DNA from 2 places in the Staphylococcus sp. HMSC068C09 genome. Region 2 is predicted to be linked to the other one. Evidence: riboswitches for the same ligand, from Rfam matches in the RefSeq annotation. Region 2 holds a riboswitch; the other holds the start of a gene.
What was found. Region 2 has a riboswitch for lysine ahead of HMPREF2930_RS03965 (aspartate kinase). Riboswitches for the same ligand answer to the same signal wherever they lie in the genome.
Positions count from the first base shown of each region.

Region 1: another riboswitch for lysine. It lies ahead of HMPREF2930_RS02710 (amino acid permease); the one in region 2 lies ahead of HMPREF2930_RS03965 (aspartate kinase).

Region 1 covers NZ_KV813753.1:59,722-67,723, reverse strand. Annotated here, with positions in the region: gene tig (trigger factor) at 1-963, opposite strand, end outside; gene HMPREF2930_RS02735 (hypothetical protein) at 1,118-2,035, opposite strand; gene HMPREF2930_RS02730 (NUDIX domain-containing protein) at 2,048-2,659, opposite strand; gene rplT (50S ribosomal protein L20) at 2,841-3,197, opposite strand; gene rpmI (50S ribosomal protein L35) at 3,251-3,451, opposite strand; gene infC (translation initiation factor IF-3) at 3,479-4,006, opposite strand; ribosomal protein L20 leader region at 4,030-4,157, opposite strand; gene HMPREF2930_RS02710 (amino acid permease) at 4,220-5,713, opposite strand; lysine riboswitch at 5,866-6,041, opposite strand; gene thrS (threonine--tRNA ligase) at 6,090-8,002, opposite strand, start outside.
Region 2 covers NZ_KV813753.1:300,285-308,286, reverse strand. Annotated here, with positions in the region: gene HMPREF2930_RS03970 (ABC-F family ATP-binding cassette domain-containing protein) at 1-1,137, shown strand, start outside; lysine riboswitch at 1,410-1,585, shown strand; gene HMPREF2930_RS03965 (aspartate kinase) at 1,663-2,868, shown strand; gene HMPREF2930_RS03960 (aspartate-semialdehyde dehydrogenase) at 2,928-3,917, shown strand; gene dapA (4-hydroxy-tetrahydrodipicolinate synthase) at 3,919-4,800, shown strand; gene dapB (4-hydroxy-tetrahydrodipicolinate reductase) at 4,803-5,528, shown strand; gene dapD (2,3,4,5-tetrahydropyridine-2,6-dicarboxylate N-acetyltransferase) at 5,553-6,272, shown strand; gene HMPREF2930_RS03940 (amidohydrolase) at 6,381-7,532, shown strand; gene HMPREF2930_RS03935 (alanine racemase) at 7,539-8,002, shown strand, end outside.

The sequences.
Region 1 (8,002 bases), 240 kb from region 2:
ACCAAATTCTTGAACCATACGATCTAATTCAGTGTCAATCATAGCTTGTGGAATATCAATTGTTGTATTTTCAGTTACTTTATTAATTGCTTCTTCTTTTTCCACATTTTCAGCATCTTGTGCTTTTTGTTCTGATAAACGTTTGCGTAAGTTTTCTTTATACTCATCTACTGAATTAGCATCTGAATCTAATTCATTTGCAATTTCATCAGTTAATTCGGGTACTTCTTTGTATTTAATTTCATTTACTTTAGTTTTGAATGTAGCTTCTTTACCAGCTAATTCTTCAGCGTGATATTCTTCTGGGAATGTTACAACAACGTCTTTTTCTTCTCCAGTTTTAACGCCTACTAATTGATCTTCAAATCCTGGAATAAATGAACCTGAACCGATTTCTAAATCATAACCATCAGCTTGGCCACCTTCAAATTGTTCGCCATCTACATAACCATCAAAGTCAATATTTACAGTGTCTCCTTCTTCAACTGCACCATCTTCTTTAACAACCATATCAGCTAAATGACCTAAACTATGATCAATTTCATCTTGTAAATCTTGATCAGTTAATTCAGAATCTTGTTTTTCAATTTCAAGACCTTTATAATCTCCTAATTTAACTTCAGGTTCAACAGTCACTGTTGCTTCAAATTCGAAATCTTTACCTTTTTCAATTTGAGTTACATTAATTTCAGGTTGAGCGACTGGATTGATTTTAGTTTCTTCAATGGCTTCACCATAAGCTTCAGGTAAAAGAATATCTACTGCATCTTGATATAATGCTTCAACGCCAAAACGTTGTTCGAAAATTGGACGAGGCACTTTACCTTTACGGAAACCAGGCACGTTAATTTGTTTAACCACTTTTTTAAATGCTTGATCTAATGCTTTATTTACTTTTTCTGCTGGAACAGTAACTTTTAATAAACCTTCGTTACCTTCTTTTTTTTCCCAAGTTGCTGTCATGTATAAATACCTCCATGCTTACATTTTTAATTTTTTCAACTTCCCTATTATATCATAGGTCCAATATGGACACAAACAATGTTTTATAGGGGATTTTAAATAGTAATTCAACTTTACAGAATCATTTAAGTAAACTAAAATGATTTGCTCACATTTAATTATCTAACTGATAAATTAATGTTAATAATTCTTGATTTGCTTCACTTACTTCTATACCAATCATTGACTTAAAATAAACATCATAAGCTATTATCCAATCTTCTTCATTAAAAAGTGAAAATATATCAAGTGGATATAGTTTTATTGAATGATTATTCATCACATACTGAGCTTCATTTTGTATATTCAAAGCTCCATTTTCTAATCTATCGAGAACTTTGGGAATAACAGTAGTTTTCATATCTGTGTGTTCTAAACCTTTTAATGTTGTAGGGAGGATGTTGACTTCATAACCATACTTCTCAATTTTTATTTCACTATCATAATTTGAAAAACGTAAATACTCAAGCATGAGACTTTTTAAATTATAAGATTCTACTTGATTAGATAATAAAAAAGCAACCGTCTTTCTGAATTCATAATGTCCGTTATCAATGAGTTTAATCATTAATTTAGTTTGACGATTTAAATCTAAACTAGTAAATTCTGATAATAATTGACTAGAAAGTTTCTTGTCTTCATCTAATTTAGATTGGGCATATTCTTTTAATGGAAAGAGTGCCATTCTAGTTTTATGTTCTTTCACTTCGTTAATGATTTGATTAATGACTTCAATTGCTTCATAATTCTGATTTAAACCTATTAATGCTTTAATATAGAAAATAATTAGTTCGTCGTAATGAGGTATACCTTTTTTTAAGAAAATAATTGCTTCTTCTCTTAATTCTAAATATAACCCTAATTCATTTAACATGTCACATTTAATCAAAGATAATTGATTATCTAACTCGAATGAGGCTTCATATATATCAAACAATTGATACATTTCTTTATATTTATTTTGTTGTTGTGCATTTAAAATATTATGATATAATTTTTGCTTTGATTGAGGAAAAGGGATAATATCAGACATATTGAGCCCCCTTTATTTTAAATCTTTTAAAATTAACGCACTCCATGATTCAAAATGATTTAAATCATTTATTTCATCTTGTGATACCCAATTAATTTTTAAAGTGTCAGTTTCTCTAACTTCTACATCACTAGATTTCACCTTAATTTTGAAAACAACACCTATATGAACTTTACCTACTGCATTAGTATCATCATTAATAAAACCAATATATTCCATATTTTGAGATCTATCTTCAGATAATCCTACTTCTTCATTAAGTTCTCTTTGTGCATTCACTCTTAAAACTTCATTAATTGAATCGGCACCAACAACATTATTCATATGTCCACCAACACCCACTGAAGACTGTCCGTGTAAGCGTTCTTCTCCGCCACCACTTAAACGTTGATATACTAAGATTTCATCATTTTCATTTTCTAAAAGACAATATGAAATAAGTTGTTTATAAGATGGATCTTCTTCCATATCTCCACGTCTTTTTACTTCATAGTTTTTAAACGTATTAAATATTTCTTCACCTTGAACATCGTTTTTCGATAAGAATCCATTAAATGCATTTTTTTCATTATCAAATAATAATTCTCTTGATACGACGATGATTTGTTCATCAAATTTAGACATAGTTAACTCCTTGAAATTAATATTCTTTTTTAATAGTTTAACAAACCAATGATTTAAATCACAATGATATTTAACTGGTTCGTTTACTTATCATAATTCTATTAAAGAATATTTGATGAATAAAAGTAAATAAAAAAGCCAATAAGGTTTTATAGTTACCTTATTGGCTTTTAAATATTAATTATTTTAAAGCATCTTTAGCTTTTGATACTAATTCACCGAAAGCTTTATCGTCTGAAATAGCAATTTCAGAAAGCATTTTACGGTTAATGTTAATGTCAGCCTTTTTCAAACCGTTCATTAAACGAGAATAGCTGATGTCATGTTGACGTGCAGCTGCATTAATACGTGTAATCCATAATTTACGGAAATCACGTTTACGTTGACGACGGTCACGGAATGCGTATTGACCTGATTTCATCACTTGTTGTTTTGCTACTTTATATAATGTATGTTTTGAACCGAAGTAACCTTTAGCTAATTTAATCGTTTTTTTACGACGTGCTCTTGTTACTGTTCCACCTTTAACTCGTGGCATGTTAAATTCCTCCTTAAATATATCGCTTTATCATCGTTCGAAAGTAATATTAATTATTTTTTGTAAGCTAATAATTGTTTTACGCGTTTCATATCGCTTTTAGATACTAGTTTAGCTTTACGTAATTTACGTTTTTGTTTAGTATTTTTATTTGCAAATAAGTGAGATGTGAAAGCTCTAGAACGTTTTAATTGACCTGAACCAGTTCTTTTAACACGTTTAGCTGCTCCACGGTGAGTTTTCATTTTTGGCATGATTCATTTCCTCCTAATAAAAGTAAATTATTTTTCGTTTATAGGCGCTAACATAATAAACATTTGGCGCCCTTCCATTTTAGGTTTTTGTTCAACAGTGGCAATATCTTTACATTCGTCTGCAAATTTTTCTAAAACACGTTGACCAATTTCTTTGTGTGTAATTGCACGACCTCTGAAACGAATAGAAACTTTACATTTGTCACCTTTAGTTAAGAATTTACGTCCATTTTTCAACTTAGTTTGGAAATCGTGTTCCTCAATAGTTGGACTTAAACGAATTTCTTTAACATTGATAACTTTTTGTTTTTTCTTCATTTCTTTTTCTTTTTTCTGTTGTTCGAATTTATATTTACCATAATCCATAATTCTTGCAACAGGTGGTTTAGCATTTGGTGCAACAACTACTAAATCTAATTCAACTCTTTCAGCCATCTCAAGAGCTTCTCTTTTAGATTTAACACCAATTTGGTCACCATTTTGGCCAATTAAACGTAATTCTTTTGCGCGAATTTTTTCGTTAACTTGCGTTTGATCTTTTGCTATGGTTGACACCTCCCAAAATTTTACGAAATTTTCCCAAGCAAAAAGAGCGGACAATATTTGCCCGCTCTTCACTCATACACGATAATTGTGTGACATGATTAACCTGCCAACAGCTTTTTGCGTCGCTACAGGTGAGAAACGGGTGTTTCTACTTGGTTCGTTTCGTAATCAACGATACTAATCATATCAAGTTTTATTAAGCATGTCAATTGTTTTTTAAAATTAGTGATGTTTTACTTCATTCATTGAGACATCTTGGCTTAAATCAACTTCTTCAAGAGGTATTTTTTTAGTTTTATATCTTAATTTATGATAAATAAAGAATACTAAAAATACTGGAATACCCATATACGTAATAATAAATCGATTAAGATCAAAGTGCCCTGTTTTAATGAAATCTACATCTTGTCCAACAATCACAATCACACACAATATACCTGCAAATATTGGACCGAATGGGAACCATTTCGCTTTATATTTCAATTCTGATTTACGATGATGCTGAACATTAAATGCTCGTCTAAAGCGATAATGACTTACTGCAATACCTACCCAAGCAATAAACCCTGTCATACCACTGGCAGCTACAATATATTCATAAGCATTTCCGCTTAATTTTTGTACTAAGAAAATAACGACTACAAGTACACCAGTAGCAATCAATGATAAATATGGCACGCCATGTTTATTCGTTTTACCAAATGAAGCGAAAGCTAATTTATCTTTACTCATTGAATATAACATACGTGTTGATGCATACATCCCTGAATTACCAGCTGATAATACTGAGGTTAAAATAACTGCATTCATAAATGAAGCAGCGAATGCTAACCCTGCATTTTTAAAGACAAGCGTAAATGGAGATGTTGCAACATCGTTATCTCCACCCATTAATGCATTACTATTGTAAGGAATTAACATACCAATAACAAAGATGGCTAAAATGTAAAATAATAATATTCTCCAGAAAACTTGTTTAATTGCTTTTGGAACAGCACGTTCTGGATTCTCAGATTCTCCAGCAGTAATGCCTATTAATTCAGTACCTTGGAAGGAGAAACCAGCAACTAAGAATACACCTAGAATTGAAAGTAAACTACCGCCAAGATTTCCACCTAGGATTGGCCCATCACCTTTAGTAAATGTCTCAAATCCTACAAAATGTCCACCCATAATTCCTAATATAGTTAAAATACCAATAATTATAAAAATAATTACTGTAATCACTTTTATAAGTGCAAACCAATATTCACTTTCACCATATACTCTGACAGATAAAGAGTTTAATGCGAAAATAATAACTATAAAGATACAACTCCATACCCATGCTGGTATCCCTGCCATAGGTGTCCAATACTGAATGACTTGCGCTGCAATAGTTACATCTGCCGCTACAGTAATTACCCAGTTAAACCAATAGTTCCAGCCTAATGCGAATCCTAATGATGGATCTACAAATCGTGTTGCATAGGTACTAAATGAACCCGAAACAGGTAAATACGTAGCCATTTCTCCTAAAGAAGTCATTAAAAAGAATACCATAGCTCCAATAATTGCATATGCAATAAGCGCACCTAATGCACCGGCATCGTGAATAGCACCACCTGAGGTCATAAATAGGCCTGTACCAATACAGCCTCCCATTGCAATCATGGAGATGTGACGATCTTTTAACCCTCTCTTCATACCACTATCTTGATTTTCAACTTTACTCATATAAGCTCCCTTTCTTAATGTAGAGGTTAGCTAAGTATTTATTTGTTATGTGAAGATAATTAACATATTTAATTTTTATAAATGATATGTAAATCAAATTACAAATTAAAAAATAGGTACATACCGTTAAGATATGCACCCATTACTTAATCTATATCGGTAGCACATCACAAACTGTGACAGTACAGTTTCTATTCGATAACTGTCCCAACAAATCATAAGTATGGTTATCATTTGTTTCGGCATCTTTACCTTTCATACTTTCAACATACGTTCCATATCAACTTCTGAAGTATTACTTTTTAAAGATGCAACCTCTAACTCATTTTTATTTAACTACTTTGTAATATACATTAAGAATATTATTTTATCAAGACTATCTACGTTTTTTTAGACGAATTTCATCTACTAAGTTCCAGATAAATTCATCTCTTTCTATTGTTTCTTGATCTTGTGAGCCATACTTACGAACATTTACTTCGTTGTTTTCAACTTCTTTATCTCCTACTACAATTTGATAAGGAATTTTTTGCATTTGTGCCTCTCGAATTTTATAGCCCATTTTTTCGTTACGATCATCAATTTCTACACGAACACCTTGAGATTTTAATTCATCTTGTAAATTTCTCGCATAGTCATAATGTAAATCTACATTTACTGGAATAATCTCAACTTGTTTTGGAGCTAACCATGTTGGGAAAGCACCTTTAGTTTCTTCAGTTAAGAAAGCTACAAAACGTTCCATAGTTGAAACTACGCCACGATGAATAACAACAGGGCGGTGATTTTCACCATCACTACCAATATAAGAAAGATCAAATCGTTCAGGTAGTAAGAAATCAAGTTGTGCAGTTGAAAGGGTTTCTTCTTTACCCATTGCAGTTTTAACCTGAACATCTAATTTAGGGCCATAGAATGCTGCTTCTCCAATGGCTTCAACATATGGTAAGCCCATTTCATCTACTGCTTCTTTAAGCATAGACTCAGCTTTATTCCACATGTCATCATCGTCCATATATTTTTTTTTATCTTCAGGATCTCTGTAACTTAATCTGAAAGTGTAATCTTCAAAACCAAAGTCTTCATAGACATCTTGTATCATATGAACAACGCGTTTGAATTCATCTTTAATTTGGTCAGGACGCACAAAGATATGAGAATCATTTAAAGTCATACCTCTTACACGTTGTAAGCCTGATACTGCACCACTTGCTTCATATCTATGCATAGTACCTAATTCAGCAATACGAATTGGTAATTCACGATAAGAATGTGGTTTATTATTATAAACCATCATATGATGTGGACAGTTCATTGGACGTAATACCATTTCTTCAGTTTCATCTAATTTCATTGGTGGGAACATATCATCTCTATAGTGATCCCAATGACCTGAAGTTTTATAAAGTTCAACATTAGCTAAAACTGGAGTATATACATGATCATATCCCATGCTTACTTCCTTATCTACAATATAACGTTCAATTTCACGGCGAATTGTTGCACCATTTGGTAACCATAGTGGAAGACCAGCACCAACAAGTTGATTATTTGTAAATAATTCTAAGTCTTTACCAATACGACGATGATCACGTTCACGACGTTCCTCTAACATTTCTAAATGTGCTTTTAAATCTTTTTTATCAAAGAAAGCAGTACCATATATACGTTGTAACATTTTATTGTCACTATCTCCACGCCAATATGCACCTGCAGTAGAAAGCAGTTTAAATTCTTTAATTTTTGAAGTTGATGGTACATGAACACCACGGCATAAATCTGTAAATTCACCTTGACTGTATAATGTTACATTCTCATCTTCAGGAATTGCATCAATTAATTCTAATTTATATGGATCATCTTTAAAGAAATCTTTTGCTTCTTCACGAGAAACCACTTTACGTTCAATTTTATAATTTTCGTTAACAATTTGTTTCATTGTTTTTTCGATCTTTTCAAAGTCATCTGATGATACTTTTTCATCCATATCAAAGTCGTAGTAAAAACCACCTTCAATCACTGGGCCAACGCCGAATTTAACATCTCCATAAATTCGTTTTAATGCTTGAGCCATTAAATGAGCAGTTGAATGACGTAATACCTCTAGAGCTTCATCACTACCAGGTGTAACAATTTCAATTGCCCCATCTTCTTCAAGTGGACGAGTTAAATCAACGAGTTGATTATTAAATTTTCCTGCTACTGCTTTTTTTCGAAGTCCAGGACTAATTGATTGTGCAATGTCTTCTGTAGTAGTTCCTTTGTCAAATGATTTTGAATTGCCATCTG
Region 2 (8,002 bases):
GAAAATAATCAAAAAGTAAAAGTATTATTGGCACAAAGTTTATTTGGAGATCCAGATGTTTTATTACTCGATGAGCCTACCAATGGTCTTGATATTCCTGCCATTAGTTGGTTAGAAGATTTCTTAATTAACTTTGAAAATACTGTCATTGTAGTATCTCATGATCGTCATTTCTTAAATAATGTATGTACACATATTGCAGATTTAGATTTTGGTAAAATCAAAGTCTATGTTGGTAACTATGATTTTTGGTATCAATCAAGTCAACTTGCTCAAAAAATGGCTCAAGAACAAAACAAGAAAAAAGAAGAAAAAATCAAAGAATTACAAGACTTCATTGCTCGTTTCTCTGCGAATGCGTCAAAATCAAAACAAGCAACAAGTCGTAAGAAGCAATTAGAAAAAATTGAACTTGATGATATTCAACCATCTTCAAGACGTTATCCTTATGTGAAATTCACCCCAGAAAGAGAAATTGGTAATGATTTATTAGTAGTTGATGGTATCTCAAAAACAATTGAGGGTGAAAAAGTTTTAGATAATATTTCATTCACTATGAATCCAAATGATAAAGCTATTTTAATTGGCGATAGTGAAATTGCTAAAACTACCCTATTAAAAATACTTGCTGGTGAAATGGAACCAGATGAAGGTTCATTTAAATGGGGAGTGACAACTTCATTAAGCTATTTCCCTAAAGATAATTCTGATTTCTTCGAAGGCGTAGATATGAATTTAGTTGAATGGTTACGTCAATATGCTCCTGAAGATGAACAAACTGAAACATTTTTACGCGGTTTCTTAGGACGTATGCTATTTAGCGGTGAAGAAGTTAAGAAAAAAGCAAGTGTATTATCAGGTGGAGAGAAAGTACGTTGTATGTTAAGTAAAATGATGCTTTCAAGTGCCAATGTTTTACTACTTGATGAGCCAACGAACCATCTTGATTTAGAAAGCATTACAGCTGTTAACGATGGATTAGCTTCATTCAAAGGATCAATTATCTTTACTTCATATGACTTTGAATTTATTAACACAATCGCTAATCGCGTGATTGATTTAAACCAACCAGGTAGTTTATCTAAAGAATTGCCATATGAAGAATATCTAAAAGAAATTGGTGTGTTACAAAATTAAAATAATAGGATTTTAATAAAGCATCTTCTATTTTTAAAATTTAGAATATGCATAACACTGTCGCTAAATAACGAACTTTAGCGACAGTTTTTTTATAAAATACTATTATTTTCGAATTATTGTTATTATTTATACAAATTACTTATTATTACTATCTCTTTTCTTTAACAGTAATATTACTTCAATAATTTTCAGTTTATTTCAAAAAATCACAATAATCGGTTTACAGTTAAAAGGTGCTTATGTATAATTAAAAACATAGTAATTGAATAAGAAATTGATGAGGCGCATCAATCATTAGTATATATTAGAACACTGTCTGCCACGGCTAATATAGAAAGGGTGCGATGCCGAAACGAATTGCAACCGCAGTAAGCGTTCGTTGGACTTTGTGGTTAAGAGCTGAGAGTTTGTCATTATTATTTAATAATGGAGTGCATCACTTGTATATAAATTACGAGCAAGTTCGCACATTCCGAACTTGCTCTTTTTTATGACGTGTGCCCCTAAATTCTAGGAGGTAAAATCTTGAAACGACGTGTTTTGAAGTTCGGTGGTTCATCTGTCGCCGATTTTACAAAGATAAAAAATATTGCAGAAATGCTTAAACGCCGTGTAGATGACGGTGAACAACTTATTGTTGTCGTAAGTGCTATGGGCAAAACAACAGATCAATTAATGGAAAATGTTTCTCATCTTACAACAACTCCAAAAGATGAAGAACTTGCTCTATTATTAACAACTGGTGAACAACAAACAGTTTCTTATTTGTCGATGGTATTAAATGATATTGGCGTAAGTGCTAGAGCTATGACTGGATATCAAGCAGGTATCAAAACAGTAGGTCATCATTTAAAAAGTCGAATTGCAGAAATTAATCCTGAAACATTTAATAAGGAATTTAAAGACAAGGATGTTTTAGTTGTAGCAGGTTTCCAAGGAGTGAACGACGAATTAGAGTTAACTACACTTGGTCGTGGTGGTTCAGATACGACTGCTGTTGCATTAGCAGCTAGTAATCAAATCCCTTGTGAAATTTACACTGATGTTGATGGCGTTTATGCTACTGATCCAAGAATTTTGAGTGAGGCAAAACGTTTAGATTATGTGTCTTATGAAGAAATGATGGAAATGAGTGCTTTAGGTGCTGGTGTGTTAGAAACAAGAAGTGTAGAACTTGCTAAAAATTATGATATCCCCTTGTATTTAGGTAGAACGTTATCAAATGTGAAAGGAACATGGATTATGCCAAGAACAGAAATATTAGAAAAAAAAGCCGTAACTGGAGTTGCATTAGATACACATATGATGCATGTAACAATTAGTTACCCTCTTCCAGATAATCGCCTTCTAACTCAATTATTTACTGCTTTAGATGAAGGTTCAGTTAATGTGGATATGATTTCTCAAATCGTAAATGTTGAAGGTTTACAACTATCTTTTTCTATTAAAGATAGTGATGTACAACAAATTTCAAGTATCTTAGAGGAACTTTCTACAACATTTGATGCTTTAGATTATAAAATTAATGAAGCTTACGTCAAAATTTCGTTAATTGGTTCAGGAATGCGTGATATGTCTGGTGTAGCTTCAAAAGCATTTATTACGTTAATTAATTCTAATATTCCATTTTATCAAACAACAACTTCTGAAATTAGTATTTCTTATGTTATTGATGCAGAAAATGGAAATAAAGCGGTTGAAGTTCTATACGATGCTTTTGATATTTAAACTTAAGTTAAAATAAGTAATTCAAAATTCAATTAATATTTAAATGGAGTGATTCTTTTATGACAAGATTAGCAGTAGTTGGAGCAACAGGATTAGTCGGAACAAAAATGTTAGAAACAATTGATCGTAAACATATCCAATTTGATGAGTTGGTATTATTCTCATCAGCAAGATCAGCAGGTAAAGAAATTGAGTTTCAAGGGAAAACATATACAGTTCAAGAACTTACAGAAGAAGCAGCAAGTGAAAAATTTGATTACGTGCTAATGAGTGCAGGTGGCGGAACAAGTAAACAATTTGCCCCTATTTTCGAAAAAGCTGGAGCAATTGTTATTGATAATTCAAGTCAATGGCGTATGACAAACGATGTGGATTTAATTGTACCAGAAGTTAACCAACCAGAATTTAAACGTGGTATCATTGCTAATCCTAACTGCTCAACAATTCAGTCGGTCGTGCCACTTAAAGTTTTATACGATGCTTTTGGATTAAAACGTGTAGCTTATACAACATATCAAGCAGTTTCGGGTTCAGGGGTTAAAGGTAAGAGAGACTTAGCTGAAGGTGCGAATGGTAAAGCTCCAGAAGCTTATCCACATCCTATTTATAATAATGTTTTACCACATATTGATGTTTTTTTAGAAGATGGATATACAAAAGAAGAGCAAAAAATGATTGATGAAACACGAAAAATTTTAGGACAACCTGACTTACGTGTGACTGCAACATGTGCACGTGTACCTGTTCAAGATAGTCATAGCGTAGAAATTGATGTTACTCTTGATAAAGAGGCAACAGTTCAAGAAATTAAAGATTTATTTGAAAACGATAATCGTGTTGTTTTAGTAGACAATCCTGAAAATAATGAATATCCTTTAGCTATTAATTCAACAGGTAAAGATGAAGTGTTTGTAGGTAGAATTCGTCGTGATGACTCACTTGATAATACTTTCCATGTTTGGTGTACTTCAGATAACCTACTTAAAGGTGCAGCTTTAAATGCAGTTCAAGTGTTAGAACAAGTCATTAAATTAAAAGGAGCTAGATAATATGGCACATATTTTTGAAGGTGTAGGTGTAGCGCTTGCTACTCCATTTACTAATAATGAAGTTGACTATAAAGCATTAGAACGACATGTTCAATTTTTACTTGATAATAATGTTAAAGCAATTATTGTAAACGGCACTACAGCAGAGAGCCCTACTTTAACAGAAGAAGAGAAAGAAAAAGTACTTCAAGCGGTGATTAAACAAGTTAATCATCAAGTGGCTATTATCGCTGGAACTGGTACAAATAATACAGCTAAATCTATTCAAGCTTCATTACGTGCTAAAGAATTAGGTGTAGATGGTATTATGTTAATCACACCTTACTATAATAAAACGAATCAACGTGGCTTAATTAAACATTTTGAAACCATCGCGAATGAAGTTAAGTTACCTGTTGTTTTATATAATGTACCTTCAAGAACGAATATGACAATTGATCCTGAAACAGTCGAAACATTAAGTCATAATGATTACATTGTAGCTATTAAAGATGCTACAAATGACTTTAACTATTACGAAGAAGTGAAAAAACGTATTCATCAAGATGAATTTGCTTTTTACAGTGGTAATGATGATAATGTCGTAGAATTCTATAATCGTGGAGGTAATGGCGTAATTTCTGTCATTGCTAACGTTATTCCGAAAGAATTTCAAGCACTTTATGATGCTAAACAAAATGGGAAAGAAATTGAGAAAGACTTTGAACCGATAGGTCAATTGTTAGATGCACTTTCAGTTGATGTCAACCCTATTCCAATTAAAGCTCTAACAAGTCATTTAGGATTTGGAAATTATGAATTAAGATTACCTTTATTACCACTAGAGAAAGAAAAAGCAAATGTATTAGTGAATGCTTATAAAGCATTTAAAACGGAGGAATAAAAATGAAAATTTTACTCATTGGATATGGCACAATGAATCAACGCGTTGCCAGATTAGCAGAAGAAAAAGGTCATGAGATTGTTGGTACAATTGAGCCAGAAGAACATCAACATTCACCATATAAAGCTTATCATCATATTGCAGACGCACAAAATGAAGCCGATGTAGCGATCGACTTCTCTAATCCTAATCTATTATTACCTTTATTAGATGAAGAGTTTGAATTACCTTTAGTGATTGCTACTACTGGTGAAAAAGAAAAACTGATTCAAAAATTAGAACAATTAAGCGAACGTATGCCTGTTTTCTTCAGTGCAAATATGAGTTATGGCGTCCATGCATTAACTAAAATTCTAGAAGCAGCTGTTCCCCTTTTACAAGATTATGATATTGAGTTAACTGAAGCTCATCATAATAAAAAAGTGGATGCGCCAAGTGGCACACTCGTCAAACTTTATGATGTTATTAAAGAATTACGTGAAAATGTAACGCCTGTTTACGATCGACATGAGCGAACTGAAAAACGTGAAAAAGATGAAGTCGGTATTCATTCAGTTCGTGGCGGTACAATTGTAGGCGAACATGATGTTTTATTTGCTGGCACAGATGAAACAATTACCATTTCTCATAAAGCGCAATCTAAGGACATTTTTGCAAATGGCGCAATTACAGCTGCTGAAAAATTAAACACAAAATCAAATGGTTTCTATACATTTGACAACTTATAAAATAACTTAAGGAGACTCTAAACTATGGTACAACACTTATCTGCACAAGAAATTATTCAATATATTAGTGATGCTAAAAAATCAACACCATTAAAAGTATACGTAAATGGACAATTCAATGACGTCACTTTTCCTAATACATTTAAAGTATTCGGATCTGATGATTCAAAAGTAATATTTTGTGAAGCGGATGATTGGAAAACATTTTATGAAACCAATCAATCACATATTACTGACTTAGAAATTGAAATGGACCGTCGTAATTCTGCTATTCCTTTAAAAGACTTAACTAATACAAATGCACGTATTGAACCAGGTTCATTCATTCGTGAACAAGCTATTATCGAAGACGGTGCCGTTGTGATGATGGGAGCAACAATCAATATTGGCGCTGTTGTAGGTGAAGGTACTATGATTGATATGAATGCAACATTAGGTGGTCGTGCGACAACAGGTAAAAATGTTCATGTAGGTGCCGGTGCAGTATTAGCGGGCGTTATTGAGCCACCTAGTGCTTCTCCAGTAGTAATCGAAGATAATGTATTAATTGGCGCAAACGCAGTTATTCTAGAAGGTGTAAGAGTTGGCGAAGGCGCTATTGTAGCTGCTGGTGCTATCGTGACTCAAGATGTTCCTGCTGGTGCGGTTGTAGCTGGTACACCTGCTAAAGTCATTAAACAAACATCTGAAGTTCAAGACTCTAAACGAGAAATCGTTGCAGCGTTAAGAAAATTAAATGATTAATGACAAACTTGAATAATTGAATGCTAAAGGCTGGGACAACATGTTCTCAGCCTTTACGATTAAATAAATACATAAGTTGAATAATAAATGAATAAAGGATTGATTAAGATGAGCGAATTAGAATTTGTCACACAACATAGAAGACATTTACATCAACATCCAGAATTAAGTCTTCATGAATTTGAGACAACTCAATATATTACTCGATTTTTAGATGAATTAAATGTATCTTACGAGCAACCTCTTGAAACGGGTGCTATTGCATATTTAGAAGGTAATAGTGACCATACAATTGCATTTCGGGCAGACATTGATGCCCTACCCATTTTTGAAGAAAATAATGTCGATTATCGTAGTCAAACAGATAATGTGATGCATGCTTGTGGTCACGATGGTCATACAACAGCATTGATGTTATTTGTTAAACGATGTAAGGCGATGGCTGATCAACATCAATTACCTCATAATGTCGTGTTTATCTTCCAACCAGCTGAAGAAACAGGCGGTGGCGCAAATCGCTTAATTAAAGCCGGTGCTTTTAATCAATATCCTATTGAAGCAGTATTTGGCATTCATGTAAATCCTTTCGCTGACGAAGGACAAGTCGTGATACGCGATGAAGAAATTACAGCAAGTGCCACTGAATATCGTTTTTTCTTAAAAGGATTATCTAGTCATGTAGCTGATAAAGAGCAAGGTCATTCATGTGGCGAAGCACTGATTCATGTTTTAAATCAAGTTGGTCAAATACAGCAATATCATTTAAATGGACTAAAACGTAATATTGTTCATATGGGCCACTTTAATGCAGGTGAAGCAATTAATACGGTTCCTAGTAATGGTTATTTAGAAGGAACTATTCGTACTTATGATGCCACTGATTTAAATATCGTGAAAAATCAAATGAATAAAATTGCAAAAAGTGTGAAATTATTATTCAATGTTGATTGTGAAGTCAAATTTGAAGAAGGATATCCTGCTACAATGAATAGTCCTAAACTACGTCATATCGTTGAACAATCTATTCTATCTGCTAATTTAAAAGTTATTGAAAAGCCTCTGCCATTTTTATTCGGCGAAGACTTTAGTTTTTATGGCCAACAATTAGCACCGTCTTACTTTGCTTTTGTAGGAACTCGAAATGAAGATAAAGGCTTTATCACAGGCTTACATACATCGCATTTAAATTTTGACGAAAAAGTGCTTATTGATGTTGCCAATTACTATGAACAAATATTGAACCATTATGGAAAGGAGTAAATTAAATTGACAGCAGTTTGGTCAGTTGATTCAAAAATCTTTTTAAGAAATGCAACTAAAGTAAAGAATAATCAATCAATAATGGCAGTTGTAAAAAATAATGCTTATCATTATGGATTAGAGTTTGCAGTAAGAACATTTTTAGAAGCAGGTATCCATACATTTAGTACGACTTCCTTAAAAGAAGCAGTGAGAGTTCGTAAACTTGCACCTCATGCTACAATTTTTTTAATGAATGCAGTTTATGACTTTGATACAGTTCGAAATAATAATATTCAAATGACGCTTCCCTCTTTAGAATATTATTATCAGTACAAAAGTGAATTAAAAGATATTAATGTTCACTTAGAATTTGAAAATTTACTCCATCGTTCAGGTTTCAAAAATCTTGATGAAATTAAAGAAGTACTTCATCATCATGAAAATGATAATGGAAGTGAAATGAATATCGTTGGCCTATGGACACATTT